One region of the Micromonospora sp. NPDC051227 genome, then DNA from elsewhere that is predicted to be linked to it. Evidence: riboswitches for the same ligand, from Rfam matches in the RefSeq annotation. Region 1 holds a riboswitch; the other holds the start of a gene.
The links. Region 1 has a riboswitch for thiamine pyrophosphate ahead of thiE (thiamine phosphate synthase). Riboswitches for the same ligand answer to the same signal wherever they lie in the genome.
Positions count from the first base shown of each region.

Region 2: linked by a shared signal. The riboswitch ahead of ACIA47_RS30010 (ECF transporter S component) and the one ahead of thiE (thiamine phosphate synthase) in region 1 are both predicted to bind thiamine pyrophosphate.

Region 1 is NZ_JBITET010000004.1:546,709-561,412, forward strand. Features, by position in the region: gene ACIA47_RS14090 (ThuA domain-containing protein) at 1-848, opposite strand, end outside; TPP riboswitch at 1,162-1,271, shown strand; gene thiE (thiamine phosphate synthase) at 1,266-1,892, shown strand; gene thiO (glycine oxidase ThiO) at 1,886-3,055, shown strand; gene thiS (sulfur carrier protein ThiS) at 3,046-3,246, shown strand; gene ACIA47_RS14110 (thiazole synthase) at 3,243-4,022, shown strand; gene ACIA47_RS14115 (thiamine phosphate synthase) at 4,019-4,759, shown strand; gene thiD (bifunctional hydroxymethylpyrimidine kinase/phosphomethylpyrimidine kinase) at 4,756-5,541, shown strand; gene thiC (phosphomethylpyrimidine synthase ThiC) at 5,559-7,151, shown strand; gene ACIA47_RS14130 (hypothetical protein) at 7,274-10,339, opposite strand; gene ACIA47_RS14135 (cupin) at 10,416-10,724, opposite strand; gene ACIA47_RS14140 (LLM class F420-dependent oxidoreductase) at 10,721-11,671, opposite strand; gene ACIA47_RS14145 (ABC transporter ATP-binding protein) at 11,674-12,459, opposite strand; gene ACIA47_RS14150 (ABC transporter substrate-binding protein) at 12,729-13,760, shown strand; gene ACIA47_RS14155 (ABC transporter permease) at 13,864-14,704, shown strand, end outside.
Region 2 is NZ_JBITET010000018.1:84,164-98,867, forward strand. Features, by position in the region: gene ACIA47_RS29965 (isoprenyl transferase) at 1-360, shown strand, start outside; gene ACIA47_RS29970 (hypothetical protein) at 432-617, shown strand; gene ACIA47_RS29975 (thioredoxin reductase) at 964-1,164, shown strand; gene ACIA47_RS29980 (pirin family protein) at 1,161-1,916, shown strand; gene gndA (NADP-dependent phosphogluconate dehydrogenase) at 2,023-3,465, opposite strand; gene ACIA47_RS29990 (MTH1187 family thiamine-binding protein) at 3,655-3,951, opposite strand; gene ACIA47_RS29995 (hypothetical protein) at 4,242-4,664, shown strand; gene ACIA47_RS30000 (energy-coupling factor transporter transmembrane component T family protein) at 4,956-5,756, opposite strand; gene ACIA47_RS30005 (ABC transporter ATP-binding protein) at 5,753-7,183, opposite strand; gene ACIA47_RS30010 (ECF transporter S component) at 7,304-7,897, opposite strand; TPP riboswitch at 7,972-8,076, opposite strand; gene ACIA47_RS30015 (alpha/beta fold hydrolase) at 8,184-9,014, shown strand; gene ACIA47_RS30020 (aminoglycoside N(3)-acetyltransferase) at 9,044-9,850, shown strand; gene ACIA47_RS30025 (sugar isomerase domain-containing protein) at 9,847-10,596, shown strand; gene ACIA47_RS30030 (DUF6328 family protein) at 10,736-11,239, shown strand; gene ACIA47_RS30035 (acyl-CoA dehydrogenase family protein) at 11,344-13,341, shown strand; gene ACIA47_RS30040 (hypothetical protein) at 13,386-13,553, opposite strand; gene ACIA47_RS30045 (hypothetical protein) at 13,849-14,457, opposite strand; gene ACIA47_RS30050 (Fur family transcriptional regulator) at 14,537-14,704, opposite strand, start outside.

The DNA.
Region 1 (14,704 bases):
TCGGCGTTCTCGACGCCGGCTGCGGTGCGGATGCCGCCGAGCAGGTGGGAGAGGAACTCGGGCTCGGCGTACGACTCCCGGGTGTGCCCGCCGCCGGTGTACCAGGAGCGGCCACCGTCGTAGTCCTGACACCAGGCGATCGGGTGGTCCGCACCCATCGCGCCGGCACCGGCGGTGTAGCTCTTCTCGTCCAGGCTGGCCAGCACGTGCACGTCCGGCCGGGGGTTGGTCTGGTAGTTGTACCACTCGTCGAACCGGGACCACCGGTCCGGCAACCCGGCGGTGGACGGGTGGGCGTGGTCCTCCACCTTGACAGTGGCCTGCTGGTTCTGCGGGTGGTTGGCGAAGTACGCGCCGACCAGGTCGCCGTACCAGGCCCAGCTGTACTCGGTGTCCGACGCGGCGTGGATGCCGACGTAGCCGCCGCCGGCCTTCACGTAGCGCTCGAACGCCGCCTGCTGGTCGGCGTTGAGCACGTCACCGGTGGTGGAGAGCCAGATCACCGCCTTGTACTTCGCCAGGTTGGCGTCGTTGAATGCGGCGCCGTCCTCGGAGTTGTCCACTGTGAATCCGTTGTCGACGCCGAGCTGCTGGATGGCGGCGATGCCGGTGGGGATGGAGTCGTGCCGGAAGCCGGCGGTCTTGGAGAAGACGAGGACGGAGAAGGGATCGGCCGCGGCCTTTGGCGCCTTCGGCGCCACCTGGCTGACCGGGGCTGCGGCTTTCGCATCCCGTGGGGGAACCTGGGCGGCCGCCTGCGCGGGCGCGCCGAACAGGGTGGTCGAGGCCATGGCCAGGGAGATCAGGGTTGCGGTGATGGGTAAGCGGGCACGACGAGAACGGGACACGCCGCCTCCTGTGTCGTAGTGACAGAGCTCGCGGGAGTCGGCTCGCCGAAGGCCCTCCCTGATGGAGCCGGTGGTCACACCGTGCCAGGGTGCCCCCACCGACATTTTGTCGAATCGCTGAACAAATTAATTCGGCTCGCTCGATGTCGGGCAAGATGCGGACGGGTAACGGTTCTGCAACGGAGGGCGACATTCCGAACAGGACCGTATGAAGTGCCCCATTGGATCTCGCTCGTTTTGACGCGGCCCGCCCTGCCGGCCACCGCCGACCCCGCGCCTTGGCAGGCCGACGGATCTGTCGTACGGTGACACGCAAGTAACCCACGGGAGCCCGGTGTACCGGGCTGAGAGGGGGGCTGACAGCCCCCGACCGTCGAACCTGATCCGGGTAATGCCGGCGCAGGGAGGAGCGTTGCCGTGCCGTCCCTGGGGCGATTGCATCTCATCACCGACACCCGACCGGGTCGCGACCCACTCGCCGTGGTTCGCGCCGCCCTCACCGTGGCCCACGCCGACCTGGTGGTGCAGGTCCGGGTCGAGGATTCCGCCACCGACCGGGAGGCGTACGACCTGACCCGGCGGGTGCTCGCGCTCTGCGCGTCGTACCGGGCGACCTGCCTGGTCAACGACCGGTTGCACGTGGCGCTGGCGGTGGGCGCCGCCGGTGGGCACGTCGGTGCCGACGACCTGCCGGTCGCCGCCGCCCGCCGGGTGCTCGGCCCCACCGGTGTGCTGGGCGCCACCGCTCGCTCGCCGGGCCCGGCGAGCGAGGCCGTCGCGGCGGGCGCCAGCTACCTGGGCGTCGGGCCGTGCCACACCACCAGCACAAAGACCGGCCTGCCGGACCCCATCGGGCCCGCCGGGGTACGCGCCGTCGTCGACGCCGTCGACGTTCCGGTCATCGCGATCGGCGGAGTGACCGCCGCCCGAGTGCCGGCGCTGCGGGCCGCCGGGGCGTACGGGGTGGCGGTGGTCGGTGCCGTCTCCGCCGCCGCCGACCCGGCACGGGCAACCGCCGAGCTGATCGAGGCCCTGACGTGCTGACCGGCCGGTCCCCGTCACCGTCGTCGAGCGACCGGGTCCGGCCGGACGTGGCAGTGGTGGGGGCGGGGCCGATCGGGTTGGCGATCGCCTGGCGTTGCGCCGCGCGTGGGCTGCGGGTGGTGGTGCACGATCCGGCACCCGGCTCGGGCGCGTCGGCGGTGGCCGCCGGCATGCTGTCCCCGGTCGCCGAGGCGTACTTCGGTGAGCGGCAGCTGACCGGGTTGCTGCTGGCGTCCGCCGCCCGCTGGCCGGCGTTCGCCGCCGAGCTGACCGAGACGACCGGAGTCGATATCGGCTACCGGACCGAGGGCACCCTGATGGTCGGGCTCACCGGCGACGACCTGGCCGAGGCGCGCCGGCTGTGGGCGTACCAGCAGGGGTTGGGTCTGCCCGTGACGCCGCTGCGCCCCAGCGAGATGCGCGATCGCGAACCGGCGCTCGCCCCACGGGTGCGCGGCGGCGCGCTCGCGCCCACCGATCATCAGGTCGACCCCCGGCTGCTGGTGCCGGCGCTGCGCGCGGCCGCGCAGCGGGCCGGCGCGGTGCTCGTGCCGAAGCCGGTCCGGTTTTTGTCCGAGGTGGACGCACCGGTCACCGTGGTCGCCGCCGGCTGCGGGGCCGCCGCGCTCACCGGCCTGCCGGTGCGGCCGGTGAAGGGCCAGATCCTCCGGCTCCGCGCGCCCGACGGCGTCGCGCCGGGCTTCCGGCACGTGATCCGGGGGTACGCCGACGGCGAGCACGTCTACCTGGTGCCCCGCACCGACGGTGAGGTCGTGCTCGGTGCGACGGTCGAGGAGCGCTCGGACACCACCGTCACCGCCGGTGCTGTGCAACGGCTGCTGCGCGCCGGGGTCGACCTGCTGCCCGAGCTGGCCGAGTACGACCTGGTCGAGGCGGTCGCCGGGCTGCGCCCGGGCACCCCGGACAACGCGCCGATCCTCGGGCCGCTGCCCGACCGACCGGACGTCCTGGCCGCCACCGGGCACCACCGGCACGGCATCGTGCTCACCCCGATCACCGCCGACCTGATCGCCGACCTGGTGCTCGGCGGCGTACCCGACCCGCTGCTCGCGCCCTTCCGTGCCGACCGCTTCGGCGGTGCCGCCGCGGTGGCCGCGTCGGGCGGACCTGAACCGACGTTGGAGGGGGACCTGTGGAGTTGACGGTGAACGGGGCCGGGCGCAGCGTCGCCGCCGGCGCGTCCGTGGCGGACCTGGTCCGCGACATCGTGGCGCAGCCGCGTGGGGTGGCGGTCGCGGTCAACGGCGAGGTGGTGCCCCGGACCGGCTGGCCGGCGCGGGCACTGCGCGACGGTGACCGGGTCGAGGTGCTCACCGCGGCGCAGGGCGGGTGAGCGGCGTGCCCTTCGAGCTGGGTGGGGAGACCTTCACCTCACGGCTGATCCTCGGCACCGGCGGTGCCGCGAACCTGCACGTCCTGGAGCAGGCGATCCGGGCGTCCGGCACCGAACTGGTCACAGTGGCGTTGCGCCGGGTGGGCACGGCACCCGGCTCCACGGGTGGGCTGCTGGAGCTGCTGGACCGGTGCGGCGTACGCCTGCTGCCGAACACCGCCGGCTGCCACACCGCCACCGAGGCGGTGAAGGTGGCCCGGTTGGCCCGGGACGCGTTCGACACCGACTGGGTCAAGCTGGAGGTGATCGGCGACGAGCGGACGCTGCTGCCCGACGGGGTGGAGCTGCTCCGCGCCGCCGAGGAGTTGGTCTCCGACGGCTTCACAGTGCTGCCGTACACCAGCGACGACCCCGTGCTCGCCCGCCGCCTCGCCGATGTGGGCTGCGCCGCGGTGATGCCGGCCGGCTCCCCGATCGGTTCGGGGCTCGGCATCGGCAACCCGCACCACATTCGACTCATCCGGCAGGGTGTGGACGTGCCGGTGATCCTCGACGCCGGCATCGGCACCGCGTCCGACGCGGCGCTGGCCATGGAGCTGGGCTGTGACGGGGTGCTGCTGGCGAGCGCTGTCACCCGGGCGGCCGACCCGGTGGCGATGGCCACCGCGATGCGGTACGCGGTCGAGGCGGGCCGACTGGCAGCCCAGGCCGGCCGGATCGAGCGCCGCTTCCACGCGCTCGCCTCCACCCCCGACGAGGGAAGACCCGAGCTGTGACCCCGCCGTCCGGGGTTGTCGTGTTGACCGGCCGGCTCGTCGCGCGGGGCGGGCTCGACCGGGTGGTGGCGGGAGCCGTGGCCGGGGGAGTGCGCTGGGTGGTGCTGCGGGAGAAGGACCTGCCGCGCGCCGAACGCGCCGCCCTCGCCGCCGACCTGCGCGCGATCCTCGCCGACGTCGGCGGAACCCTCATCGTGGCCGGCCCCGACCCGCTCGGCGGCGACGCAGTGCACCTGCCCGCCGCCGGCCCGTACCCGCCGCCGGCCCACGCCGTGGTCGGCCGTTCCTGCCATCACCAAATCGAGCTGGACCGCCTGACCACCGAGCACTACGCCACCATCTCCCCGGTCTGGCCCACAAAGACAAAACCGGGTTACGGCCCACCCCTGGACATTGCGGGGCTGGGCAGCCTGGTGCGTGCCAGCCCGGTACCCCTGCTGGCCCTGGGCGGAGTCGAGACCCCGGAACAGGTAACCGCCTGCGTCCAGGCGGGAGCCGTCGGGGTGGCGGTGCTCGGCGCGATTATGCGGGCCACGGATCCCACCGAGACAGCGGCGAGTCTGACCAGCGCCTATGTCGAGGCGGTCACCCCCGAGCTCTCAAAACCCGGCGCGGAGTCAGCCAGGTCCCCACGACGGGGGCTGCGGCCGACCGTGCCCACGCAGGGATCAAGCCTGACCGCCCGGAGTGGGCACGGTCGGCCGCAGCCCCAAACCGCAACCAGGGAAAAACAATGACCCCGCGAACCATCCTCACCATCGCCGGCTCGGACTCCGGCGGCGGCGCAGGCATCCAGGCCGACCTCAAGGTCTTCGCCGCGCTGGGCGCGTACGGCACCAGCGTCCTCACGGCGGTCACCGCGCAGAACACCCGGGGTGTCGACGCGGTGTTGCCGCTGCCCCCGCGCACTGTCACCGAGCAGTTGGACAGCGTGCTCACCGATTTCACCGTCTGCGCGGTGAAGACGGGGATGCTCGGCACCCCGGCGATCGCGGACGTGGTGGCCGAGGCCGCCCGGGACGGCCGGCTGCCTCAACTCGTCGTCGACCCGGTGCTTGTCGCCACGAGCGGTCACCGGCTCGGCGTGGTGGGCGCGGTGGAGCGGCTGTTGCCGTACGCCACTGTGGCGACCCCGAACTGCGCGGAGGCCGCGGCGATCACCGGACGCCCGGTCGACGACGTGGCCGCGATGGTCGTGGCCGCCGAGGCCCTGGTGGCCGGCGGCCCGGAGTACGTGGTGGTCACCGGCGGTGACCTGGACGGGGGCGAGGCGGTCGACGTGCTGCACGGCGGCGGCGTCACCACAGTGTTGCGCGCACCCCGGGTGACCACCCGGCACACCCACGGCACCGGGTGCTCGTTCTCGGCGGCGATCGCGGTGCGGCTCGGTCTGGGCGATCCGGTGCCGGCCGCCGTGGGGGCCGCCAAGGAGTACGTGCTCCGTGCGCTGACCGGCGCGCGGGGTTGGGAGCTGGGCGCGGGGCGCGGGCCGCTGAACCACTTCGGCTGGTCCGCTTGATCACCAGGGAGGCTGTCATGCACGCACGAGGCAAGGTGTACGTCGAGGGTTCTCGGCCGGATGTCCGGGTGCCGTTCGCGGAGGTGGGGCTGACCGGGGACCTGCCGCCGGTACGGCTCTACGACACGTCCGGCCCTGGCTCGGACCCGGAGGTGGGGCTGCCGCCGCTGCGCGGGCAGTGGATCGCCGAGCGGGGTGACGTGGCCCCGGTGCGGGGTGCGGGCACGCCACTCGCCGGGGTGGACGGTCGTCGGCCCACCCAGCTCGCGTACGCGCGGGCCGGTGTGGTGACGCCGGAGATGGAGTTCGTGGCGATCCGGGAGAACGTCGAACCGGAACTCGTGCGGGCCGAGATCGCCGCCGGTCGGGCGGTGCTCCCGCTCAACGTCAACCACCCGGAGTGCGAGCCGGCGATCATCGGCAAGGCGTTCCTGGTCAAGGTGAACGCCAACATCGGCACCTCGGCGGTCAGCTCGTCGGTCGCGGAGGAGGTGGAGAAGCTGACCTGGGCCACCCGCTGGGGCGCGGACACCGTGATGGACCTGTCCACGGGTAAGCGGATCCACGAGACCCGTGAGGCGATCGTGCGCAACTCGCCGGTGCCGATCGGAACGGTGCCGATCTACCAGGCGCTGGAGAAGGTCGGCGGCGACCCGGTGAAGTTGAGCTGGGAGGTGTTCCGGGAGACCGTGATCGAGCAGGCCGAGCAGGGCGTGGACTACATGACGGTGCACGCCGGTGTGCTCCTGCCGTACGTGCCGCTGGCAGTGGACCGGGTGACCGGGATCGTGTCCCGAGGCGGTTCGATCATGGCGGCGTGGTGCCTGGCGCACCACGAGGAGAACTTCCTCTACACCAACTTCGAGGAGTTGTGCGCGCTGCTCGCGCGCTACGACGTGACGTTCTCCCTCGGCGACGGGCTGCGCCCCGGGTCGATCGCCGACGCCAACGACGAGGCGCAGTTCGCCGAGCTGCGCACCCTCGGTGAGCTGACGAAGATCGCCTGGGCGTACGACGTCCAGGTGATGATCGAGGGCCCCGGTCACGTACCGATGCACAAGATCAAGGAGAACGTGGACCTTCAGCAGGAGTGGTGCCACGAGGCACCCTTCTACACGCTCGGTCCGCTGACCACCGACATCGCGCCCGCGTACGACCACATCACCTCGGCGATCGGCGCCGCGATGATCGGCATGTTCGGCACCGCGATGCTCTGCTACGTCACGCCGAAGGAGCACCTCGGCCTGCCGGACCGGGACGACGTGAAGGCGGGCGTGATCGCGTACAAGATCGCGGCACACGCAGCGGACCTGGCCAAGGGGCACCCCGGCGCGCAGGCCTGGGACGACGCCCTGTCGAAGGCGCGGTTCGAGTTCCGCTGGGAGGATCAGTTCAACCTCTCGCTGGACCCGGAGACGGCGCGCTCGTACCACGACGCGACCCTGCCCGCGGAGCCGGCGAAGACCGCGCACTTCTGCTCGATGTGTGGCCCGAAGTTCTGCTCCATGAAGATCACCCAAGAGCTCAAGGAGTACGCGGCGCGCGGCATGAGGGACAAGTCGGAGGAGTTCGTCTCCGGCGGGAGCCGGGTCTACCTACCGCTCGCCTGACCCACCCGCAGGGTGATCGACTCGGGTTCATTGATGTCGGGGCCGCCTCGGGATGGCCCGGTATCAGTGAACCCGAGTCGATCAAGCGACCGGTCGGTGCGTCGATGCGCTGCGTGGTGGAGTCAGTCGCGGTGGTGTCGACCGGTGGAGCGCAACGACCGGCGGCCGTTCTCCTGTTCCGGCTCGTTGTCCGACACCGGCTTGCTCAGACCGGCGACCCAGTCGACGAATTCCTCGTCCTGGGACGCCAGCGGCTCCGCTTCATCCGACGTCTTCGGGCTCTCCTCGTCGGCGCGGGACCGGTTACGGCGGAACAGCCCGCCGAGCCGGCCTCGCCGGGAGGGCTGCTCTGCCACCTTCGGCTGCGTCGGTTTTGCCGACGTGGTGTCGGTAGGCGCCACATCGCCGGTGCCGGTGCCGGTGCCGGTGCCGGTGCCGGTGGTGCCGGTGGTGGCGCTGGTGGCGCTGGCGCCGGAGGGAGCGCCCACCGTGCCCGGGAACTCCGGCCGGCTCGGGCGCTCGGCCGGAGCGGGCGTCTCGCCGGCTTCGGTCGGCTCTGTCTGTGCCGTCGAGCTGTCCTGCGAGCCCGCCGATCCGCGGCGCCGAGAGGTGTCGAACGCATTCCAGGTGCCGGCCCGGCTCAGGTCCGGCAACGGTGCCCGATGCCGGGGCCTGGGCGTCGGTCCGGTCGGCTCGTCGGACCTGCTCGGCCGCTCCGATGCCGTTGCCTCCGGCTCGGAGGTCTGCGGCGGCACCGTCCAGGTCGAGGTGACCGGCCAGGCCGACGGCGCGGGCGTCCACTGGAACGTGTCCGGGTCACTGGCGGCGGTGGCCCCGAACGACCCGTCGGTGGGAACGTCCTCGGCGGCGGGCTGCGCGCTGTCGGTGCCACGAGCTCCGGCGATTGCGGAATCGCTGGTCGCGTCGGCCGGTGCTGCCTTGCTGCCCGTGCCGGCCTTCGGAGCGCGCGGGATGGCTTCCGCGCCAACCTGGCCGGCCGTGGTGGTCGGCGCCGCCGCTGCTCGCGTCGCGCCGGTTGCGGTGGTCGGTGCTGGTGTCTCCCCCGTCCCGGTGGTCGGTGCTGGTGTCTCCCCGGTCCCGGTGGTCGGGCTCTGTGCGTCGTCGGTTGCCGTGGTCGAGGACTCCGGGTTGGCGGGCACCTGCGTCGCGCCCGTTTCGGCGGTCGTCGAGGCGGCCGGTGCCCGCTTCGAGCCGGTGGCGGGGGTGGCAGGTGCTCGCTTCGCGCCGGTAGCGGTGGTCCGGGCTGCTGCCGTGTCGGAGGCCGCAGCCGAGGTGACCTCGGCGGTTGCCGAACCGGCACGGGACGTGTCGTCAGTCGCGCCAGAGGCGGTGGTGTCCGGTTTGGCTTTCGACTTACGGCCGCGTCGCGGCTTGATCGTCAGCGGTGCCTCGGGCGTGCCGTGGTCGGCCGTGCCCGCGCTGCTCGCCTCCGTGCTCGTGCCTGACCCCGTGCCCGTTTCCGTCGAGGCCGTGGCGGCGGGACTGGGAGCGGCCGTGACAGTCGGTGCTGTGCTGGTCGCCCCGGTGCCGCTGCCCGTGCTGGTCGGGGCCGTGCTGGTCGCGGCTGCGCTGGTCGCGGCTGCGCTGGTCCGGGCCGTGCTGCCGGTCGCGGGGATGGGCGCGTCCGAGGTGGTCGGAGCGCTGGTCGCGGCCGCGCTGGTCGTGCCGGAACCCGGTGCAGCCGTGCCGCCCGGGATGGCGGCGGACTTGCGGGTGTTGGGTCCACCGGCCGGCCCGCCACTGGTCGCCGTGCTGCTGCTCGTGTCCGTCGCCGTGCTGCCGGTCGGCTCGTCGACCGCTCGGCCGCCCGTCGGGGTCGCGACGTCGGCGCGTCCGGCCGTGGTGGCGGTCGCGGTGGCGTCGGTGACGTTGCTGACGTCGGTGTCGGCCGAGGGCTCGGTCGTGGCCAGGACGTCATCATGGCGCGGGGGCGTCTGCCCTGCGGCGGTGAACTCACCGGTCGGCGCGGTCACCCAGGCCGCGGGCTGAGCCGGGGCGGCGGGAGTCGGGGCGGGAGCCGCAGTGGCGGGAGCCGGACCGTGCTGTCCGCTCGCTGTGGTCTCCGGCCAGTCCCAGTGGGCCGGGACGGTGCGTACGGCATCGGGGTCGCCCGTCGCCCACGAACCCGCAACGACACCGCCAGGCTTCGTGCCGGTGGTCAACTCGGCGCTGGTCGTCTCCGTGTCGGTGTGCTCGGCGCTGCCCTGGTCGTTCGCCGCGCTGTCCCGGTCGTTCGCCGCGCCGGGCAGCGCCGGACCGGCGGGCAGCGGGCGCAGGATGTCGGTGGGCTCGATCGCCTGCGGATCAGCGGTGCGGGTGCCCGTCGGCCAGCGCAGCAGCGCGGCGGCGGCCGCGCCGAGCGCTCCGGCGAGGATCGCGATCAACGAGCCGTAGTAGGGGGCGCTCTGGTAGCGATCCACCGCGTCGCCCGGACCGGCGGTCAGGTAGGCGAACGCCACCAGCACCGGACCGGCCACCCCGGTGGCCCCGCTGACCAGTGGAGCCTGACCCCGCCAGCGAGCCAGCCCGGCGGTCGCCGCGCCGGCCAGCAGTGCCACGATGGGCAGCAGGAGCAGTGCCAGCCGCTGTGCGGCGGCGTCGTCGAGCCAACTCGGCTCCAGTACGCCGAGCCGGACGGTCGGCAGTGGGCCGGCCGTGCCGAGCGACGGTAGGACGGAGATCAGCGCCAGCAGCCAGACCGCGCCGGCCACGGCCGCCATGTTCCATCCCAGCTCGGGCCGGAACAGGACGGCGATCGCCGCGCCCGCACCGATCACCGCACCGACCATGGCGCAGATGCCCACCGCCCAGACCGGGTCGACGGAGATCAGCTCCGCGGCGCGGGCGGGCTGCATGCAGAGCGGGGCGATGACGGTGGCGCCGAGCGCCGCAGCGCCGGCGACAGCCAACTGCCGGCCGGTGCTGGCCGTCGGGGCGTCGCGGCGAGCGAGGCGTCCGGTCAGGACGGCGCCGGCGACGGCTGCGTTCGCGGCGAACCAGCCCACCCAGACGAGCTGGGCCGGCCACTGGTTGACGGTCGTGCCGGTGAATGCGCCGGTCAGGCGGACGATGCCGAAACCGTACGCGACGCCGAGCTGGCCGGCTCCGGCCAGCACGCTCACCCCGAGCGCCGTGAGCAGCAGTCTGCCCCAGGTCCGAAAGGCCATGTCCGGCACGTTACGCACCTGGTACACCCGATCGCCAACGGCGCGCCGCGCGGCACGCCGGTGGCCATCGGCGGGTCTACTTGAGTTCGACCAGCCGGGCCAGGTAAGTCGTATCCCCGACATTGGTCAGCATGTGCACCGCGCCCGGGTCCCGGTAGACGACTCCACCGGTGGGCTCGTCGGCGTCGATCCGGGTGCCGTCGATGGTCTGTACGACGTTCTTGGCGCCCTCGATCGCCACCACCAGGTAGGGGTGGTCGTGCCGGTGCAGCGGTTGCCGCTCGCCCGGCTCGAGGCGGATGTGCCAGACCCGGACCCGGTCGTTCTCGAACACGATCTCCTGACCCACCGGTCCGAGTTCGGTTCCGTCGATCACGTCGGTCATCGTGCTCCGTCCAGTTGGGGCAGCACCTCGGCGGCGATCAGCTCGAGGTGGTCGAGATCATCGAAATCGATCAGGCGCAGGTGGACCCGGGTGGTGCCGATCGCGGCGAACTCGCCGAGGCGCTGGGCGAGCTGCGCGGGGGAGCCGACCACCGGGTCCTCCGGTGGCAGCGCGCTCTTCTCGTGCAGGGGCGCGGCCCGACGCTGGGCCTCCGCGTCGGTCCGGCCGATGGCGACGACGATCCCGGCGGACAGCACCAACGGGGCGCGCCCGGACCCCGTCCGTCCGGTGCGCTCACACGTCTCGCGCACCCGGTCGTACGCCTCGGCGGTGGCGGCCACGGATTTGAACGGCATGTTGAACTCGTCGGCGTACCGGGCGGCCAGTTCGGGTGTGCGCTTGGGGCCACGCCCGCCCACGATGATCGGAGGGCCGGGCACCTGCACCGGCTTGGGCAGGGCGGGAGCGTCCACCAGTCGGTAGTGGTCGCCGGTGAAGCTGTAGGTCTCGCCGGGTGGGGTTCCCCACAGCCCGGTGATCACCTCAAGCTGCTCGGCCAGCCGGTCGAAGCGCTCGCCGACCGCCGGGAACGGGATGCCGTAGGAGGTGTGCTCGCGCTCGTACCAGCCGGCGCCGATGCCGAGGTCGACCCGGCCACCGCTCATCTGGTCGACCTGCGCGACCATCACCGCGAGGGGGCCGGGCAGGCGGAACGTGGCCGACGTCACCAGGGTGCCGAGTCGGATCCGCTCGGTTTCCCGGGCCAGCGCGGCGAGGGTCAGCCAGGCGTCGGTGGGGCCGGGCAGGCCCGGGTCGGCGCCCATCGACTGGTAGTGGTCGGCGCGGAGGAAACCTTCGTAGCCGCAGGCCTCGACCAGCCGGGCGAACCGGAGCTGGGTGTCGTAGCTGGCGCCACGGTTCGGCTCGGTGAAGACCGACACCCGCATGGTCAGTGTCCTTCCGCGCCGACGGTGGCCGGCTGTTCGCGTTCCATCAGCAGTTCGTGCAGGTCGGCGCTGACCTGGGCGACGTCGGCCAGGTGGGCGTTGCGGCCCAGGGTGCGGGGCCGGGGGATGGTCACGTCGACGACCTTGCGGATCCGGCCGGGGCGCGGGCTCAGCACGACCACCCGGTCGGCGAGCAGCACCGCCTCGTCGATCGAGTGGGTGACGAAGACGATGGTCGGCTTGTTCTCCATGTGCACCCGCTGGAGTTCGCCGGCGAGTTCCTCGCGGGTGAGCGCGTCCAGTGCGGAGAACGGCTCGTCCATCAGCATCACCCGGGGCTCACCGATCAACGACCGGCACAGCGACACCCGCTGCTGCATCCCGCCGGAGAGTTCGTGCGGCAGCCGCTTCTCGAAGCCGGCCAACCCGGCCACGTCGAGCAGTTGCCGGGCCCGCTCCCGGTGCTTGGCGCGGCTCCAGCCGAAGATCTCCACCGGCAGCAGGACGTTGTCCAGCACGGTGCGCCAGGGCAGCAGCGCCGGCTTCTGGAACAGCATGGCGATGTCCTGGCGGGGACGGGTGATCGGCGTACCGGCCACGGTGATCTCACCGGCGCTCAGCGGGAGCAGCCCGGCGATCAGCCGCAGCAGTGTGGACTTGCCGCAGCCGGAGCGGCCGAGCACGGCGACGAACTCGCCCTCGGCGACGTCGAGGTTGATGCCGCGCAGCGCCTCCACCCGGCCGGATCGGCCCTCGAAGGTACGGGACACCCCGGACAGTCGGATCATCTCCGGCGTACCTCCGCTGAGTGGACGGTCAGGAATCCGACAAAGGCTAGCCGCCCTGTCGAGGTATGGCACCGGCTGGGGTGGTCGTCAGGTTGTATCCGTTCCGCAACCCGATACGCCTGGCGTCGCAACTGTGGGTTTCTCGTACGCTGTGCCCGCGAAGAGTCCCCCACGACGGCGGCGTCCGGCTTCCACCCCTCCCGCCGGCCCGTCACGACAACCCCCTCCGGTGGCCTGCCGGCCCCGGTCGGAAAGGACATGGTGCACTGATGAGAAGGCTGACCCGTACGGTCGCTACGGCCGCGCTGGCCACCGCCCTCGCCCTTGTCTCCGCCTGCAGCAGCGGGTCGGATTCGGCCGACGATGCCAAGGGCGGCGACGGCAAGACGCTGCAGAAGGTGACCTACCTCACCTCGTTCGGTAACTTCGGCCGTGACTCCTACGCCTGGGTGGCGAAGGACAAGGGCTTCTTCAAGGAAGCTGGCTTCGACGTCGAGATCAAGGCTGGTCAGGGCACCGGTGGCGTGATCCAGACCGTCGTCGGCGGCCAGGCCGACTTCGGCCCGATCGACCTCACCGGCGGCCTGCTCCAGCTCGGCAACGGCCAGGCGAAGGACTTCACCGCGGTGGCCGCGATCCAGCAGCGCACCATGGCGGGCATCGCCACCGTCGAGGGCAAGAACATCAGCTCACCGAAGGACCTGGAGGGCAAGAAGCTCGCCGACACCCCCGGCTCCGTGGTCCGCAACCTGTTCCCGACGTACGCCCGGCTCGCCGGTGTGGACGCGACCAAGGTGACCTGGGTCAACGGTGAGGCGCAGGCGCTGATCGGCACGCTGGCCTCCGGCTCGGTGGACGGCATCGGTCAGTTCGTCGTCGGTCAGCCGACCATTGAGGCGGTGGCCAAGAAGAAGGCCGTCATGCTGCCGTACAGCAACGTGATGCAGGATCTCTACGGCAACGTGCTGATCACCTCCTCGAAGATCGCCAAGGAGAAGCCCGAGATGGTGAAAAAGTTCACCGCGGCGCTGCTCAAGGGCCTGGAGTACAGCCTGGCGAACTCCAAGGAGGCCGCCGACATCCTGAAGAAGAACGTCGACGCCACCAACCCGGTCTCCGCCGCCGCCGAGCTGGAGCTGATGGCCGCGTACGTCCGTTCCGGCAACACCGGCACCGCGATCGGCACCCTGGACAGCGGTCGGGTCGCCAAGAGCATCGCCATCCTGCAGGGCGCCGGCGCGCTGAAGCAGAACATCACCCCCGAGCAGATCATCGACTTCAGCCTCGCGCCGAAGGCCTGATCGTCCGGTCGTCATCAGGGGGTACGTCCCGCCGATCCCGGTGGGGCGTACCCCCGTCGCTCGTCGGCATCCGGCGGGCCGTGGGATTTCGAGGAGGACAGAGATGACCGACGTCCGGTCAGCGGACCCGGCGGTGGCGGAACCCCCGCCCCCGAGTGCCGGCCCCGAGGTGGGGCGCACGGGTCGAGGTGCCGGTCTGCGGGCCGGGGCTGAGGCGGTGCTGCCCGCGGTCGGCATCCTGGTCGCGCTGGCGGCGTGGTGGCTGATCGCCCGGCTGGAGCTGGTCCACCCCGCAGCCCTGCCCCCACCCGGCGACGTGCTCACCGCGTTCGTCGACAAGCCGGCGCAGCTGCTGGAGCACACCTGGGACACCACGCTGGAGATCCTGACCGGGTTCGCCCTCTCGGTGGCCGCCGGTGTGCTGATCGGGCTCTCGCTGGCCAGCTCCCGCACTGTGGAGCGGATGTTCACGCCGCTGCTGGTCGCGGTGAACGCGGTGCCGAAGATCACGCTGGGCCCGCTGCTGGTGGTGGCGCTCGGCTGGGGCCAGAAGCCGATCCTGACCATGGTGTTCCTGCTCTGCTTCTTCCCGATCGTGCTCTCCACCGCGACCGGGTTGACCACCACGCCGGCCGACCTGGCCGAACTGGTGCGTTCCTGGAACGCCTCCCGCTGGCAGGCGTTCCGTAAGGTGCGCTTCCCGGCTGCGCTGCCGCAGATCTTCGTCGGGCTCAAGGTGGCCATGCCACTGGCCGCGATCGGCGCGGTGATCGGTGAGTTCCAGGCCGGCGAGAGCGGCCTCGGCTTCGTCATCACGCAGTATGCCGGCGTCGGCGACACCGCCACCGCCTGGGCGGCGATCATGCTGGTGGCGCTGGTGAGCATCCTGCTCTACTCGGCGCTCCTGCTGATCGAGCGGTTCGCCCTGCCCTGGGTGAGAGAAA
Region 2 (14,704 bases), on a different contig from region 1:
CTGACCCTGCAGTTCTGCGTCAACTACGGCGGGCAGGCCGAGATCGGTGACGCCGCCGCCGCGATCGCGCGGGACGTGGCGGCCGGCCGGCTGGATCCGGCGAAGGTCACCGAGAAGACCGTGGCGAAGTACCTCTACCACCCGGAGATCCCGGAGGTGGACCTGTTCCTGCGCCCCTCCGGGGAGGAGCGGATCTCCAACTTCCTGCTCTGGCAGACCGCGTACGCCGAGTTGGTCTTCCTGGACACGCTCTGGCCCGACTTCGACCGCCGCCACCTCTGGTACGCGTGCGAGTTGTACGCCCAGCGGGACCGACGCTTCGGCGGCGCGCTGCCCAACCCGGTCGCCCCGGTTATCTGAGCCGACGTGCTTACCCGCACGTCACTCTGGGTATCAGAGACGTCAGAAGCCACTGACGGAGGTGAACCCACATGATCCAGAAGCGCATTGCCCAGTGGGCGGTGATGGCTATCGCGGTGCCGCTGGCCGCGGCCGGTGCCCGCCGGCTCAGCCACACCCTGGAGGCCCGGCGTGGTCCCTCCGGGGCGACCCGGTTGCTGACCAAGGGTGCGGACCTGATCCGTCCGCAGAAGGCCAAGCGCCGCCGCTTCTTCTGATCAACCCACAACTGTCCCCGGCGCCCCCGCACCCCTCGTGCGGGGGCGCCGCCGCATCCCCGCCCCCGCCCGCCCCGCCAGCCCCGCCCCGCCCCGCCCCGCCCCCGCCCGCCCGCCCCGGCGGTCGATCATGGAGTTGTGGTGGCCGGGTTAGGCGCCTTTGTGACTTATGTTCACCACCACACTCCATGATCGACGCGACCCGGGGGCCTGCACGCGGCCGGTGAGCGGGTTGGGGTGAGTGCGCTCGTTTCGGGGTCCTGCGCAAGGGCGGCGGGTAGGGTCCGGAGGTGGTGGGACGACGGCGGTTGGGGGGCAGATGCGTGATCTCCGCTTTAAGATGATCATGGCGTTGAACGCCGCCGACCTGGGCGACCCGATCTGCGAGCAGGTGGCCGAGATCTGTGCCGAGATCGCCGAGCAGCACTGCGCCGAGTTCGGCCACACACCGCAGCTGCGCACCGGTGAGATCGCCGAACTGGCCACCGGCGAGCCGGCCCTGACCTGGGCGCCGTCGACCCCCGACGCCGGGCAGCGTGCCTGGTGACCGCGCCCGCTGTCGACATCCGTCGTGCCGATGACCGCTTCGCCACCCGGATCTCCTGGCTGGACTCCAAGCACTCCTTCTCGTTCTCCCGGCACTACGACCCGGCCAACACCCACCACGGCCTGCTGCTGGTCAACAACGACGACGTGGTCCGACCGGGAGCCGGCTTCGAGACCCACCCGCATCAGGACATGGAGATCGTGACCTGGGTGCTGCGCGGTTCCCTGGTGCACCAGGACTCCACCGGGCACTCCGGGGTGATCTACCCGGGTCTGGCCCAGCGGATGAGCGCCGGCACCGGCATCCTGCACTCGGAGAAGAACGACGCCTGGAGGCTCAACAATCAGGAGCCGCACACCGACCCGGTGCACTTCGTGCAGATGTGGGTGCTCCCCGACGAGCAGGGCGTCGACCCCGGCTACGAGCAGCTGGAGATCGAGGACGAGTTGCTCCGCGGGGGCCTGGTGCCGATCGCCTCCGGGATGGACCGCTACGACGGCGCGTCCGCGATCCGGATCCGCAACCGGTACGCGACCCTGCACGCCGCCCGTCTCGCCCCCGGCGCCGAGGTCACCATCCCGGACGCGCCCTACGTGCACCTCTACGTGCCCGACGGCACGGTGACCCTGGAGGGCAGCGGTCCGCTCGGCAGTGGCGACGCCGCCCGGCTCACCATGACCGGTGGCCGGCGGGTGACCGCCGACGAACCGGCCGAGATCCTGGTCTGGGAGATGCACGCCACGGTCGGCTGACCCGCCCCACCCCGTCGATCTTGCACTTTCTGTCCCGGAATAGCGGCACAGAAGCCGCATTTCACAGCCCGAAAGTGCAAGATCGACGGGGAAAGAGGCGGGGTGGTCAGGCCGGTGACTCGGTGCGGTCGGCGGCCCAGGTGGTGTGGAACGAGCCCTCGCGGTCCACCCGCTGGTAGGTGTGCGCGCCGAAGTTGTCCCGCAGACCCTGGATCAGCGCGGCGGGCAGCCGCTCCGCGCGCAACGCGTCGAAGTACGCCAGCGACGACGAGAACGCGGGCGTCGGCACACCGGCCCGGGTCGCGTCGGCCACCACCCGCCGCCAACTCGGCACGCCAGCGCTGACCGCCTCGGCGAAGTACGGCGCCACCAGCAGCGTCGGCAGGTCCGGCTGCTCGTCGTACGCCTCACGGATCCGGTTGAGGAAGCGGGCCCGGATGATGCAGCCGCCCCGCCAGATCGTCGCGGTGCCGCCCAGGTCGATGTCCCAGTTGTATTCCTGGCTGCCCGCGCGGATGTGGTCGAAGCCCTGCGCGTACGCGACGATCTTGGAGGCGAGCAGCGCCCGGCGGACGTCCTCGACGAAGGTCTCCCGGTCGCTCACCTGCCACTTCTCACCCGCGTCGGGGAACGCCCGGCGGGCCGCCTCGCGCTGGTCGACGTGCCCGGAGAGCGAACGGGCGAAGGTCGCCTCGGCGATCCCGGTGATCGGGATGCCCAGGTCCAGGGCGCTCTGAACGGTCCACCGACCGGTGCCCTTCTGCTCGGCCCGGTCCTGCACGATGTCCACGAACGACCGGCCGGTCGCCGCATCGGTGTGCGCGAGCACGTCGGCGGTGATTTCGATGAGGAACGATTCCAGCTCGCCGTTGTTCCACTCCCGGAAGATCTCCGCGATCTCGGCCGGCGTCGCGTCCAGGCCGGCCCGGAGCAGGTCGTACGCCTCGGCGATGAGCTGCATGTCGGCGTACTCGATGCCGTTGTGCACCATCTTGACGAAGTGCCCGGCGCCGTCCGGCCCGACGTGCGTGCAGCACGGCACGCCGTCCACCTGGGCGGCGATCTTCTCGAACATCGGCCCGAGCTTCGCGTACGACTCGGCGGAGCCGCCCGGCATGATGCTCGGCCCGCGCAGCGCGCCCTCCTCGCCACCGGAGACGCCGGTGCCGCTGAAGTGCAGCCCCTGCGCCCGCAGCGCCTCCTCGCGGCGACGGGTGTCGGCGAAGTGGGCGTTGCCACAGTCGACGATGATGTCGCCCTCGTCGAGCAGCGGCACCAACTCGTCGATCACCGCGTCGGTGGGCGCGCCGGCCTTCACCATGACGATGACCGCGCGGGGTCGTTCCAGTGACGCCACGAAATCGGCCATCGTCTCGCCCGGCAGGAACGTGCCCTCGTCGCCGTGCTCGGCGACCAGGCTGCGGGTGCGCTCCGGCGAGCGGTTGTGCACTGCCACCGTGAAGCCGTTGCGGGCCAGGTTGCGGGCCACGTTGCGACCCATCACCGCCAGCCCGGTCACACCGATTTGTGCCCTCGCCTGATCAGCCATTCGTGCCGCCACCTCTCGTCACACCACTATCAGCGCTTGGAAACTTACCGTGATGCGAGCCGATACGGACCAGTGATGGACGTCCCGTTACTGCACGTAATGTGGACGTTGCCGATGGCGGCTCGGGCTCATTTCAGTGGTCGGTATGCCCCGCGCAGGGAAAGTTGTCGTCATCCCGCGCTGCGCGCGTCAGCCTTCGGCGAGACGCGCTTCGATACGGGCGATCTTCCCGGTCAGCGCGTCGCTGACCCCGGGGCGGACGTCGGCCTTGAGCACCACACTCACCCGGGGAGCCTGCGCGGCGACCACGTCGACCGCCCGCTTCACCACCGCCATCACCTCGTCCCACTCGCCCTCGATGGTGGTGAACATGGCATCGGTCCGGTTGGGCAGGCCGGACGCACGGACCACCCGCACCGCCTCGGCGACCAGGTCACCCACGGAGTCGTCACCGCCGAGCGGGGTGATCGAGAACGCGATCAGCATGTGCCGATCGTGCCAGTAAAAACGGATGCGCGTCGGTCCGGCGGTGGCTACGGTACGAACATGCGTAACTGACGCCCCACTTCCGAGCCGGCCCGCCGTCCCGCGTCGCGGTCCGTGCGCTCCCGGGCGTCCCGCATTCCCTCCCCGCCGTTCGGTGGCGGTGGCCCTGCCTGGCCCCGGTGAGCAGTCCCTTCCCCACTCGACCGTCGCGCAACGGCGGTCACCAGCCGATCCGACCGACCGCCGCAGCGCGGGACCGGCCGTGCCGGTCGGCATTGAAGGAGGCCCGGATGCCTGCCAGGCGTAACCCGAAGAAGACCCGTACCCCGAGAGCGACGCCGCTCGGCGTCGACCCGGCGGCCGGCCACGGCCCGCGCCCCACCACCCTCCCCGCCCTCGACCTCGCGGTCGAACCGGCCCTGCCGGCGGTGCTGGTGGAACCGGCGATGGCCGAGCCTGCGCTGCTGGCGGTGCTGGCCGAGCCGGCGCTGCCGCCGGCGGTCCTGGACGAGGTGGCGCCGCCGGTCGACGTGCCGACAGCTGTCGATGTGCCGGCGGTCGTCGATGCGCCGACGATGCGAGATCTGCCGAAGCCGACCGGGCGACCGAAGGCACCGACGGCCGGCCCGCCGCCGGGTGGCGGCAACCGCTCCGGCGGCGGCCGCAGCCAGCAAGCCGGCCAGGCCCGCCGCTACGCCTTCCGCCGCAGCTGACCAACCCACCCCACCCCACCCCACCCCACCCCACCCCCGCCCCGCCCGCCCTACCCTCCGCCGCCCGACCCGACCCGACCCAGCCCAGCCCAGCCCGGCCCGGCTCCGCCCCGCGATCTTGCACTTTCTGTCCTCGCATTCACCGGCATACCGGGATGAATCAACGACAGAAACCGCAAGATCGGCGCCGGGCGGCGCGGGGCGGGGCGGCGCGGGGCGGCGCGGGGCGGCGCCGGGCGGCGTGGGGCGGCGTGGGGCGGCGGGCGGCGGCAGGCAGCCGGCGGGGCGGACTTAGCTGATCAGGGGGCGGAAGGTGCCCAGGAGGACGCTCGTGGTCAGGGCGGCCGCGGCGAGGACGACGGCCGCGGCGATGAGGAGGACGTCGGCGCGGGTGAAGTGCTGCTGGCGGGCGACGGTACGGGGTGTGCCGGCGTCGAAGCCGCGCGCGTCCATGGCCACCGCCAGTCGGGTGCCTCGGCGGATCGCCCCCACCAGCAGCGCGAAGGCGGTGGAGGCGAAGAGCCGCAGCTTCGCCACCGGGTTGCGTCCCGCGTCGACGCCCCGCGCGCGTCGAGCCATGCTGATCATCTGCCACTCCTGACCGAGCAGCGGCACCAGCCGGAACGCGGCCAGCGCCCCGATGGCGAACCGGGCCGGCGCCTTCGCGTTCTGGATCAACGCGTCGGCCAGGTCGGTGGGGTCGGTGGTCGCAAAGACGATCACACCGGGCAGGGCCACCGCGAACACCCGCAGCACCAGGCCGAGCGCGGTGAGCAGGACGCCGGTGCTCACCAGCACCGGTCCCGCGTCCAGTAGGACCCGGCCGGACCGGTCGGCCGCGAACAGCACCAGGGTGACCAGGATGCCGGCGGCACTGAGCAGCAGCGGCCAGGCCCGTCGGGCCAGCACCCGGTAGCGGATACCGAACAGCGGCAGGACGGCCAGTTCGAGGGCGATGGCGATCGCCGGGGCCACCGGGTCCAGGGTCGCCAGCAGGGTGAACGAGAAGACGAGTGCGGCGGCGACCTTCGCCACCGGGTTGCGGCGGGCCAACGGCGCGTCCGGCGCGGCGACCGGCTCGATGCTGATCATCGGTGGTCGTCCGGGGCGCGGTGCAGGGTGACGGTGCGGTCGGCGAGCGCGGCGACGAAGTCCGCGTCGTGGGTGATCGTGACCACGCCGTGCCCGGCGTCGCGCAGGTCGGCGAAGAGGTCGACCAGCTCCCGCCAGGTCCGCCGGTCCTGGCCGAAGGTGGGTTCGTCGCAGATCAGCAGGCGTGGCGCGGTGGCCAGGGCGGTCGCCACGCTCAGCCGCCGCGCCTCGCCACCCGAGAGGGTGTACGGGTTGGCGGCGGCGAGCCGGGCCAGCCGCAGCCGGTCCAGCAGCCCGGCCACGGTCTCCTTGACGGCCGCCTCGGGTTGACCGGTGCGGCGCGGGCCCAGCGCCAGCTCGTCGAAGACCGTGCTGGTGACGAACTGGTGCTCCGGATCCTGGAAGACCGACCCGATCCGTCGGGCCAGCGAGGGCGCCCGCCACCGGTGCGGGGGAGTGCGGTGGTCCGCGCCGGCCAACTCGGCGGACGCGGTGACCCGACCGTCGCCCGGCCGGAGCAGACCGCCGAGCAGCAACGCGAGGGTGGACTTGCCGGCACCGTTGGGTCCGCGTACGGCGAGTGCTTCACCGGCGCGTACCGCCAGGTCGGTGCGGCCCAGCCGGGGCGGCAGGCCGAGCCGGTCGGCGGTGAGCAACAACTCCCCGGGGCCGGCGGTGGCCGGTCGGGGCGCGATCGGGTGACCGGGCACCCAGACCCCCTCGGCGGCCAGGGCGGCACCGTGGGCGGCGAAGACCGCCTCGGGTGTGCCGTCCGCGCGGACGCCGCCGCCCGGTTCCAGGACGACCACCCGGTCGACCAGCGGCAGTGCCTCGGAGACCCGGTGCTCGACCAGGATCAGCGTGGTGTCGGCGTCCAGCGCGCCGGCCACCGCGTGCCGGACCAGCTCGGCTCCGGCCGGGTCGAGGTTGGCGGTCGGCTCGTCGAGCAGCAGCAGGGCGGGGCGCAGGGCCAGCGCGCCGGCCAGGGCGAGGCGTTGCTGTTCGCCGCCGGAGAGCGCCGCGGTGTGGCGGTCCCGGGAGTACGGGAAGCCGACCCGGTGCAGCGCCTCGTCCACCCGGGGCCAGATCTCGTCGGCCGGCACGCCCCGGTTCTCCAGCCCGAACGCGACGTCGTCGCCACAGCGCGCCATCACCAGTTGGGTCTCCGGGTCCTGGAAGACGATGCCGACCCGTTCCCGTCCCTTGCGCGGGTCGAGCCCGTCGATCTCGACGGTGCCCTCCTGCTCGCCGGAGTCCTCGGGAAGCAGCCCTGCCAACGCGCTGAGCACTGTGCTCTTACCGGCCCCGGAGGGCCCAAGAAGCAAGACCCGCTCCCCAGCCTCAACCCGCAGATCAACACCCCGAACGGCCCAGGCGCGCCGCCCAGCGTGCCGCCACCCGAACCCCCGCAGCAGTACCCCGCCCACCAGACCCACCCCCTCCCACCCAACCGCCGGCCCCGCCTACCCGGTTGATCAAGAGGTTTGCGTCAGGAAATCGCCTTCCGTTGACGCAAACATCTTGATCGACGCGAGTTGGTGGGGGGGTCAGATCAGGGCGCGGTTTCGGCCTGCGGGGAAGCGGTCCAGGACGCCGGTGTTGGCCAGGGCCTTCGTCAGCAGCCAGCCCCCCAGGCCGGCGATCACGGTGGCGCTGACGATGGTGAGCAGCGCGTACGGGATGCGGTAGTCGGTCAGCGCGTAGTCGACGTTCCAGACGAAGAAGTCGAACAGCGCGGCGCTGAGGCCGGTCAGCGCGCCCGCGAACACCGCGGTCGGCAGCCGGAACGACCGGTACCGGAAGGCGGCGAAGGCCAGCTCGGCGCCGATGCCCTGCACGATGCCCTGTGGGATCACCGTGCCGGCCCACTGGCTGCCCAGCAGCGCGGACAGGACCGCGGCCACGGTCTCGCAGTAGAGCGCGGCGCCGGGCTTGCGGATGACCAGCCCACCGATCACCGCCGGCATCAGCCAGACGCCGTAGAGCAGCGTCTGCGCCGGCGGGAAAAAGGCGAACGCGCCCTCGGTGGCGCTCCAGACCAGGCCCCAGGCCCAGAAGATGACGCCGAAGGCGACCGCGATCACCGAGGCGACCACGATGTCGATGGTGCGCCAACGGTGTGTGTCGGTGGTGGATTTCATGTGTTGCTCCCAGTTCGTGAGTGCGAACCAGGAGAAGACGCACGCCGCGTCCGGTGGCACCGGACTGCGGCGCGGCTGGAGGTCGACCGAACTCCCTGCGCTGGCATTACCCAGATCAGGTTCGAGGGTCTGCGGGCGTGCCCGCACTCTCAGCGCTGTGCGCTCCCCTGTCGGATATGAAGTTGTCTCGCTGACGCTAACACCGACCACTGTCGCGGGCCCAGCAGGGCATCCTTTTGACCTGCGGGAGCGACCGGTCGACCGCCGGCTGGGTACGCTTCCGATCATGCGGGTTGACGCGCGAGGCTTCACGTTCGAGGTGACCGTCGGCGGTCCGACGGACGGCGTACCCGTCCTGCTGCTGCACGGTTTCCCTCAGCACAGCGGCGAGTGGGACGACGTGGTGCCGGCGCTGCACGCGGGTGGGCTGCGCACGTACGCGCTGGACCAGCGCGGCTACTCACCCGGCGCCCGGCCCACGGCGGTGGCCGACTACCGGATCCCCGAACTCGTCACCGACGTGGTGGCGGTGCTCGACGCGCTCGGGCTGGACGCCGTGCACCTGGTCGGCCACGACTGGGGCGCGATCGTGGCCTGGGCGGTTGCCGCCCGGCACCCCGAGCGGGTGCACACGCTGACCGCGGTGTCCGTACCGCATCCGGCGGCCATGGCGCACGCCCTGAGCACCGACGCCCAACAGAAGGCCCGCTCGTCGTACATCGCGCTGTTCCGCAAGCCCGACAAGGCGGAGAAGGTGCTGCTGGCGTGGCACGCCACCGCGCTGCGCAAGCTGCTCGGCGGGGTGGGCGACACGTCCCGGGTGACCCGGTACGCCGACCCGATGCGCGAGCCGGGGGCGCTCACCGCCGCGCTGAACTGGTACCGGGCGATGTCCCGCGCCGACCTGGCCGGCGTCGGCCCGGTCGCGGTGCCCACCACGTACGTCTGGAGTGACCGGGACGTCGCCATCGGCCGGACCGCCGCCGAGGCGTGCGCGCGGAACGTCAGCGGGGACTACCGTTTCGTGCAGCTGCCCGGGGTGAGTCACTGGATCCCGGACGCGGCGCCGGCCCCGCTCGCCGAGGCGATCCTGGCCCGAGCCGGCGGAACGGCCTGAGCCGTGCGGGTCCGCGGGGGAAAGCAATCGTGACGCCGGACGCCAGCGGGCCGGGCAGCCGTCGCTCGATCGCCGCGCAGCTGCGCGTGCTGGGCGTACGCCCCGGCGCGACGATGCTGGTGCACGCCTCGCTGCGTCCGCTGGGCTTCGTCAGCGGCGGTCCGCACGCGGTGGTGCTCGCCCTGCGCGACGCGCTCGGCCCGGACGGCACGATCGTCGTGCCCACCCACACGCCCGACAACAGCGACCCCGCGCGGTGGCGCAACCCGCCGGTGCCGGCGGGCTGGTGGCCGCTGATCCGCTCGGAGATGCCGGGCTTCGACCCGGCGGTCACGCCGAGCCGGTTCATGGGTGCGCTCGCCGAGACGGTCCGCGGCTGGCCCGGCGCGCTGCGCAGCTCCCATCCGCACGTGTCGTTCGCCGCCCTCGGTCCGGCCGCCGAGCAGGTGGTGGCCGGGCACACCCTGGCCGACATGCTCGGCGAGGGCTCCCCACTGGCTCGCCTCTACGACCTCGACGCCGACGTGTTGCTGCTCGGCGTGGACCACTCGGTGAGCACCTCGTTGCACCTGGCCGAGTACCGCCGCCCCGGCTCGCCCCGGGAGCGGATCGGTGCTGCCGTGCGTACCGCCGACGGTGGTCGGGAATGGGTGTGGTGGCCTGACGTACGACTCGACGCGGACGACTTCGCCGCGTTGGGCGGGGACCTGGAGGCCACCGGAGCGGTACGCACCGCACCGGTCGGCACCGGGACCGGCAGGTTGATGCGCCAGCGGGCGGCGGTCGACTTCGCGGTTCGCTGGCTGGCTCGTAATCGAACGACGGAGGACGTATGACGGTGAGTGCCGAGGACTACCTGGCCGTGGTGACCGAGACGATCGGCCGGGTGGCAGCCAGTCAGCGGGAGGCGGTGGGGCGGGCCGCCGACCTGATCGCCGAGGCCGTCCGAGCCGACGGCGTGGTGCACGCGTTCGGCACCGGGCACTCGGAGGCCCTCGCCATGGAGATCGCCGGCCGGGCGGGCGGTCTGGTACCGACCAACCGGATCGCGCTACGCGACCTGGTGCTGCTCGGCGGCGAACCGGCCGACCGGCTCGGCCCGCTGCTGGAACGGGACCCGGCCGTCGCGCACCGCCTCTACGAGCTGGCTCCGGTGCGCCCCACCGACGTCTTCGTGCTCGCCTCGAACTCCGGGGTCAACGGCGCGATGGTGGAGTTCGCCACGCTGGTGAAGGAGCACGGTCACGGGTTGGTGGCGATCACCTCGGCGCAGCACTCCGGCCGGATGACCTCCCGGCACCCGTCCGGGCGCAAGCTGAGCGACCTCGCCGACGTGGTGCTCGACAACGGCGCGCCGTACGGCGACGCGACGCTGCCCCTGCCCGGCGGCGGCGCGGTCGGCGCGGTCTCCTCGATCACCGCGGCGCTGCTGGCGCAGCAGGTGACAGTGGAGGTGGTGGCGCGGTTGCTGGCGGCGGGGGAGCGGCCCCCGGTCTACCTGTCGGCGAACATCCCGGACGGCGACGCGCACAACAACGAGCTGGAAGCGCGGTACGCGGGCCGGATCCGACGCGGGTCCTGACACGGCGCTGGCGGCCGACTTGCGTCGCCGAGATGAACGGCCGATGTCGTGAATCTGTTTCGTGCTCGGCCGGGTGGGGCATTGGCGTTGCTGCCGGCGGCCGGGACCGCCGGCAGTACCGTCTCACCGGAGGTAGCGCGTGTCCAAGGAGACCGACAAGCAGCGCTGGCAGCGCAACTTCGCCGACCTGCTGCAGGAGCTGCGGGTCGCCCAGACCGGCGTGCAGATCCTCTTCGCCTTCCTGCTCACCCTGCCGTTCAGTAACGGGTTCACCGAGACCACGGAGTTCCAGCGCGACGTCTACATCGTGGCGTTGCTCGCGGCGGCCGCCGCCACCGCACTGATCATCTCGCCGGTGGCGTTCCACCGGGCGCTGTTCCGGCAGGGGCGCAAACCGGAGCTGGTCCGCTTCGCGCACCGGATGGCCACCGGCGGCCTCGCCTTCATGCTGATCGCGATGGTCAGCGCGGTACTGCTGATCACCGACTTCGTGTTGGACCGGCCGATCGCCTTCGTGCTCAGCGCCCTGGCCGGAATCTGGTTCCTCACGTTCTGGGTGGCCCTGCCGTTCGCCCGACGCAACTGGGGTGAGGACGACATCGACGACGATGACGACGACCCGGACACCATCAGCGGTCGCTGACCGCGCCGATCTTCACGCAGCGCTACCCCTGGGTAACAACCAGGGGTAGCGTGGCGGTAGTCGCGCACGTCGACGCAGCCGCACCGAGCTTCGAGGGGGCAGCCGTGACCACGACGCAGGATGGCCGACCGGCACCGGACGGCCCCGACTCCGAAACCACCGCCGGTGCCGCCGCGCCACTGCCAGCGGAAGCCGGGCAGGTCACCGAGAAGGAGGCCCGGCAGGTCGCCGAGGCCGCCCGGGAGTCCACCTGGGACCGACCCAGCTTCGGCAAGGAGCTGTTCCTCGGCCGGTTCCGGCTCGACCTGATCGACCCGTGGCCCCGATCCGATCCGGACGACGTGGCTCGCGCGGAGGAGTTCCTTGGTCGGTTCCGCGCCTTCCTGACCGCCGAGGTGGACGGTGAGGCCATCGAGCGGGACGCGTCGATACCCGACTCGGTGTTCCACGGCCTGGCCGACCTCGGCGCGTTCGGCATGAAGATCGACCGCAAGTACGGCGGGCTCGGGCTGAGCAACCTGCACTACTGCCGGGCGCTCATGCTGGCCGGCTCGGTCAGCCCGGCCATCGGCGCGCTGCTCTCGGCGCACCAGTCGATCGGGGTGCCGCAGCCACTGAAGATGTTCGGCACCGCCGAGCAGAAGCAACGCTTCCTGCCCCGGCTCGCCGCCGGCGAGGTGTCCGCGTTCCTGCTCACCGAGCCGGACGTCGGTTCCGACCCGGCCCGGCTGGCCACCATCGCGGAGCCGACCGAGGACGGCACCGGTTACCGGCTCAACGGGGTGAAGCTCTGGGCCACCAACGGCATCGTGGCCACCCTGCTGGTGGTGATGGCCCGGGTGCCGGCCACCGAGGGCCGTCGGGGCGGCATCACCGCGTTCGTGGTGGACGGCGACAGCCCCGGCATCACCGTCGAACGGCGCAACGAGTTCATCGGCCTGCGCGGCCTGGAGAACAGCCTGACCCGGTTCCACGACGTGATCGTCCCCGCCGAGAACGTCATCGGTGGCGAGGGCAAGGGGCTGAAGATCGCCCTGACCACTCTGAACACCGGCCGGCTCTCACTGCCGGCCATGTGCGTGGGCGCCGGCAAGTGGGCGTTGAACGTGACCAGGGGGTGGGCCGCCGACCGGGTCCAGTGGGGACGGCCGGTGGGCGAGCACGAGGCGGTCGCGCAGAAGCTCTCCTTCATCGCCGCCACCACGTACGGCATGGAGACGATGCTCGACCTCTGCTGCCTGCTCGCCGACGACGACCGCAACGACATCCGGATCGAGGCGGCACTGGTCAAGCTGTACGCCAGCGAGATGGCCTGGAAGATCGCCGACGAGCTGATCCAGATCCGGGGTGGGCGCGGCTACGAGACAGCCGACTCACTGGCCGCCCGCGGCGAACGCCCGGCCGCCGTCGAGCAGATGCTGCGCGACCTGCGGATCAACCGGATCTTCGAGGGCTCCACCGAGATCATGCACCTGCTGATCGCGCGGGAGGCGGTCGACGCCCACCTGTCGGTGGCCGGCGACATCATCGACCCGGAAGCGGGGCTGGGCCGCAAGGCCCGAGCCGGCGCGCGAGCCGGGGCCTTCTACGCGAAGTGGCTGCCCACCCTCGCCGTCGGTCGGGGGCAGACCCCTTCGGCGTACGCCGAGTTCGGCCCGCTCGCCGCGCACCTGCGCCAGGTGGAGCGCTCGTCACGCAAGCTGGCCCGGTCGACCTTCTACGCGATGTCCCGCTGGCAGGGAAAGATGGAGCGCAAGCAGGCGTTCCTCGGCCGGGTGGTGGACATCGGCGCCGAGTTGTTCGCGATGTCCGCGGTCTGCGTCCGGGCCTCCGCCGAACGGGGCAGCCGCCCGGAGAACGTCGAGCTGGCCGACCTGTTCTGCCGGCAGGCGCGGGTGCGGGTGGACGCCCTGTTCGCCGCACTCTGGGACAACACCGACTCGGTCGACACCGCCGCCGCGAAGCGCATCCTCGCCGGCCGCTACGCCGGCCTGGAGGAGGGCGTGCTCACCCCGTCCGACGAGCTGCCCTGGGTGGCCCGCTGGTCGCCCGGCCCGTCCACCGCCGAGGACGTCCGCCGGCGCATCCCCCCGAAGCCGTAAACCGCGCCGCGCGGGCTGACGGTCGCGCTCGTCGGCGGTGTCGGTCAGCGGGAGACCGCCCAGGCCAACACTCCCGCCAGGATCAGACCGTTGAGCCCGGCCAGGGCCAGGTACGCCGCGGGTGGGATCTTCTTGCCCCGGCGGAGGAAGGAAACCAGGACGGCGGCGTAGCCGAGCAGCAGGACGGCGATGACGACGAGGAAGTAGAACACCCGACGACTTTAACGACACCCTCGTCGGGCTGGACCTGCGCCCGGCGGAGCGACTGTCCGTCAATTCACCCTGCGACGTCGATCACGGAGTTGTGGTGGATGACAAAGCCCTCGTTGAACGTCAAACCAGGCACCACAACTTCTTGATCGACGGGGCTGAATGGTCCTGCTCCGCGATCTTGCTCTTACTGTCCCGACATAAGGGGGATCCCACTCATACCGGCAACCGAAACTGCAAGATCGGCGCTGAGGGGGGGCGGGGTGCGGGGGTGAGTAGAGCCCACACTGGGCGACCTCAGCGGCCCCCGCCGCGTAGGCCGAGTTGGCGCAGCTCCAAGGCGGCCAGGGCGTCGACCGTCGCGTCGTCGCCGCGCCGCCACGCCTCTGCGACGTCCGGACCGATCCGGGTCAGTTTGCCCAGTGGCTGGGTGGCCAGCGCGCGCAGGGCGAGCAGGTCCCGGCCGGCTGGCCCGGCGGCCAGCTTCGTCGCCGATCCGGCCCGGCGCATCCAACGGACCCGCAGCGGCAGCCAGCCGAACAGCACGATGCCGAGCGGGAAGATCAGCACCGCGATGGCGAGGGCCAGGGCGAGCTGGTCGACCAGGTGCTGCTGATCGCGGCCCGCGTCGGCGAGCGATCGGGCGGCCTCGGCGGCGCGCTGGAACGGTGCGGTGAGTTCGTCGCCGACCAGTGGCACCCGGCCGGCCTTGCTGCCGGCGTCGCCCAGGTTGTCGGCCAGCCCACTGCCGGCGTCCTCCAACTTCTGCCCCGGCACGGCGAGCTTCTGCACCAGGTCGTGCAGCCACAGCGCGCCGCGGATCGCCACGTACACCCAGGCGACGACGAGCAGATCGGTGAGCAACTGACGGGCGGCGGTCGGAAACCGATCGGCATAGATTTTCACGTCGGCCAGCGTGCCACGAACGCGTCGCCCGGTGTAGCCGTGAAGTGGGCCCGGATCGCGAGCGACCGTGCGCAGGTCGTCAGCGCGGGCAGGTCGGGCAGGTGCCGAAGATCTCCAGGGTGTGGCTGACGTCGGCGTAGCCGTGCTGCGCGGCGACCCGGTCGGCCCAGCTCTCCACGGCCGGGCCGGCCACCTCGACAGTACGCCCGCACACCCGGCAGACCAGGTGGTGGTGGTGCCCCTCGCT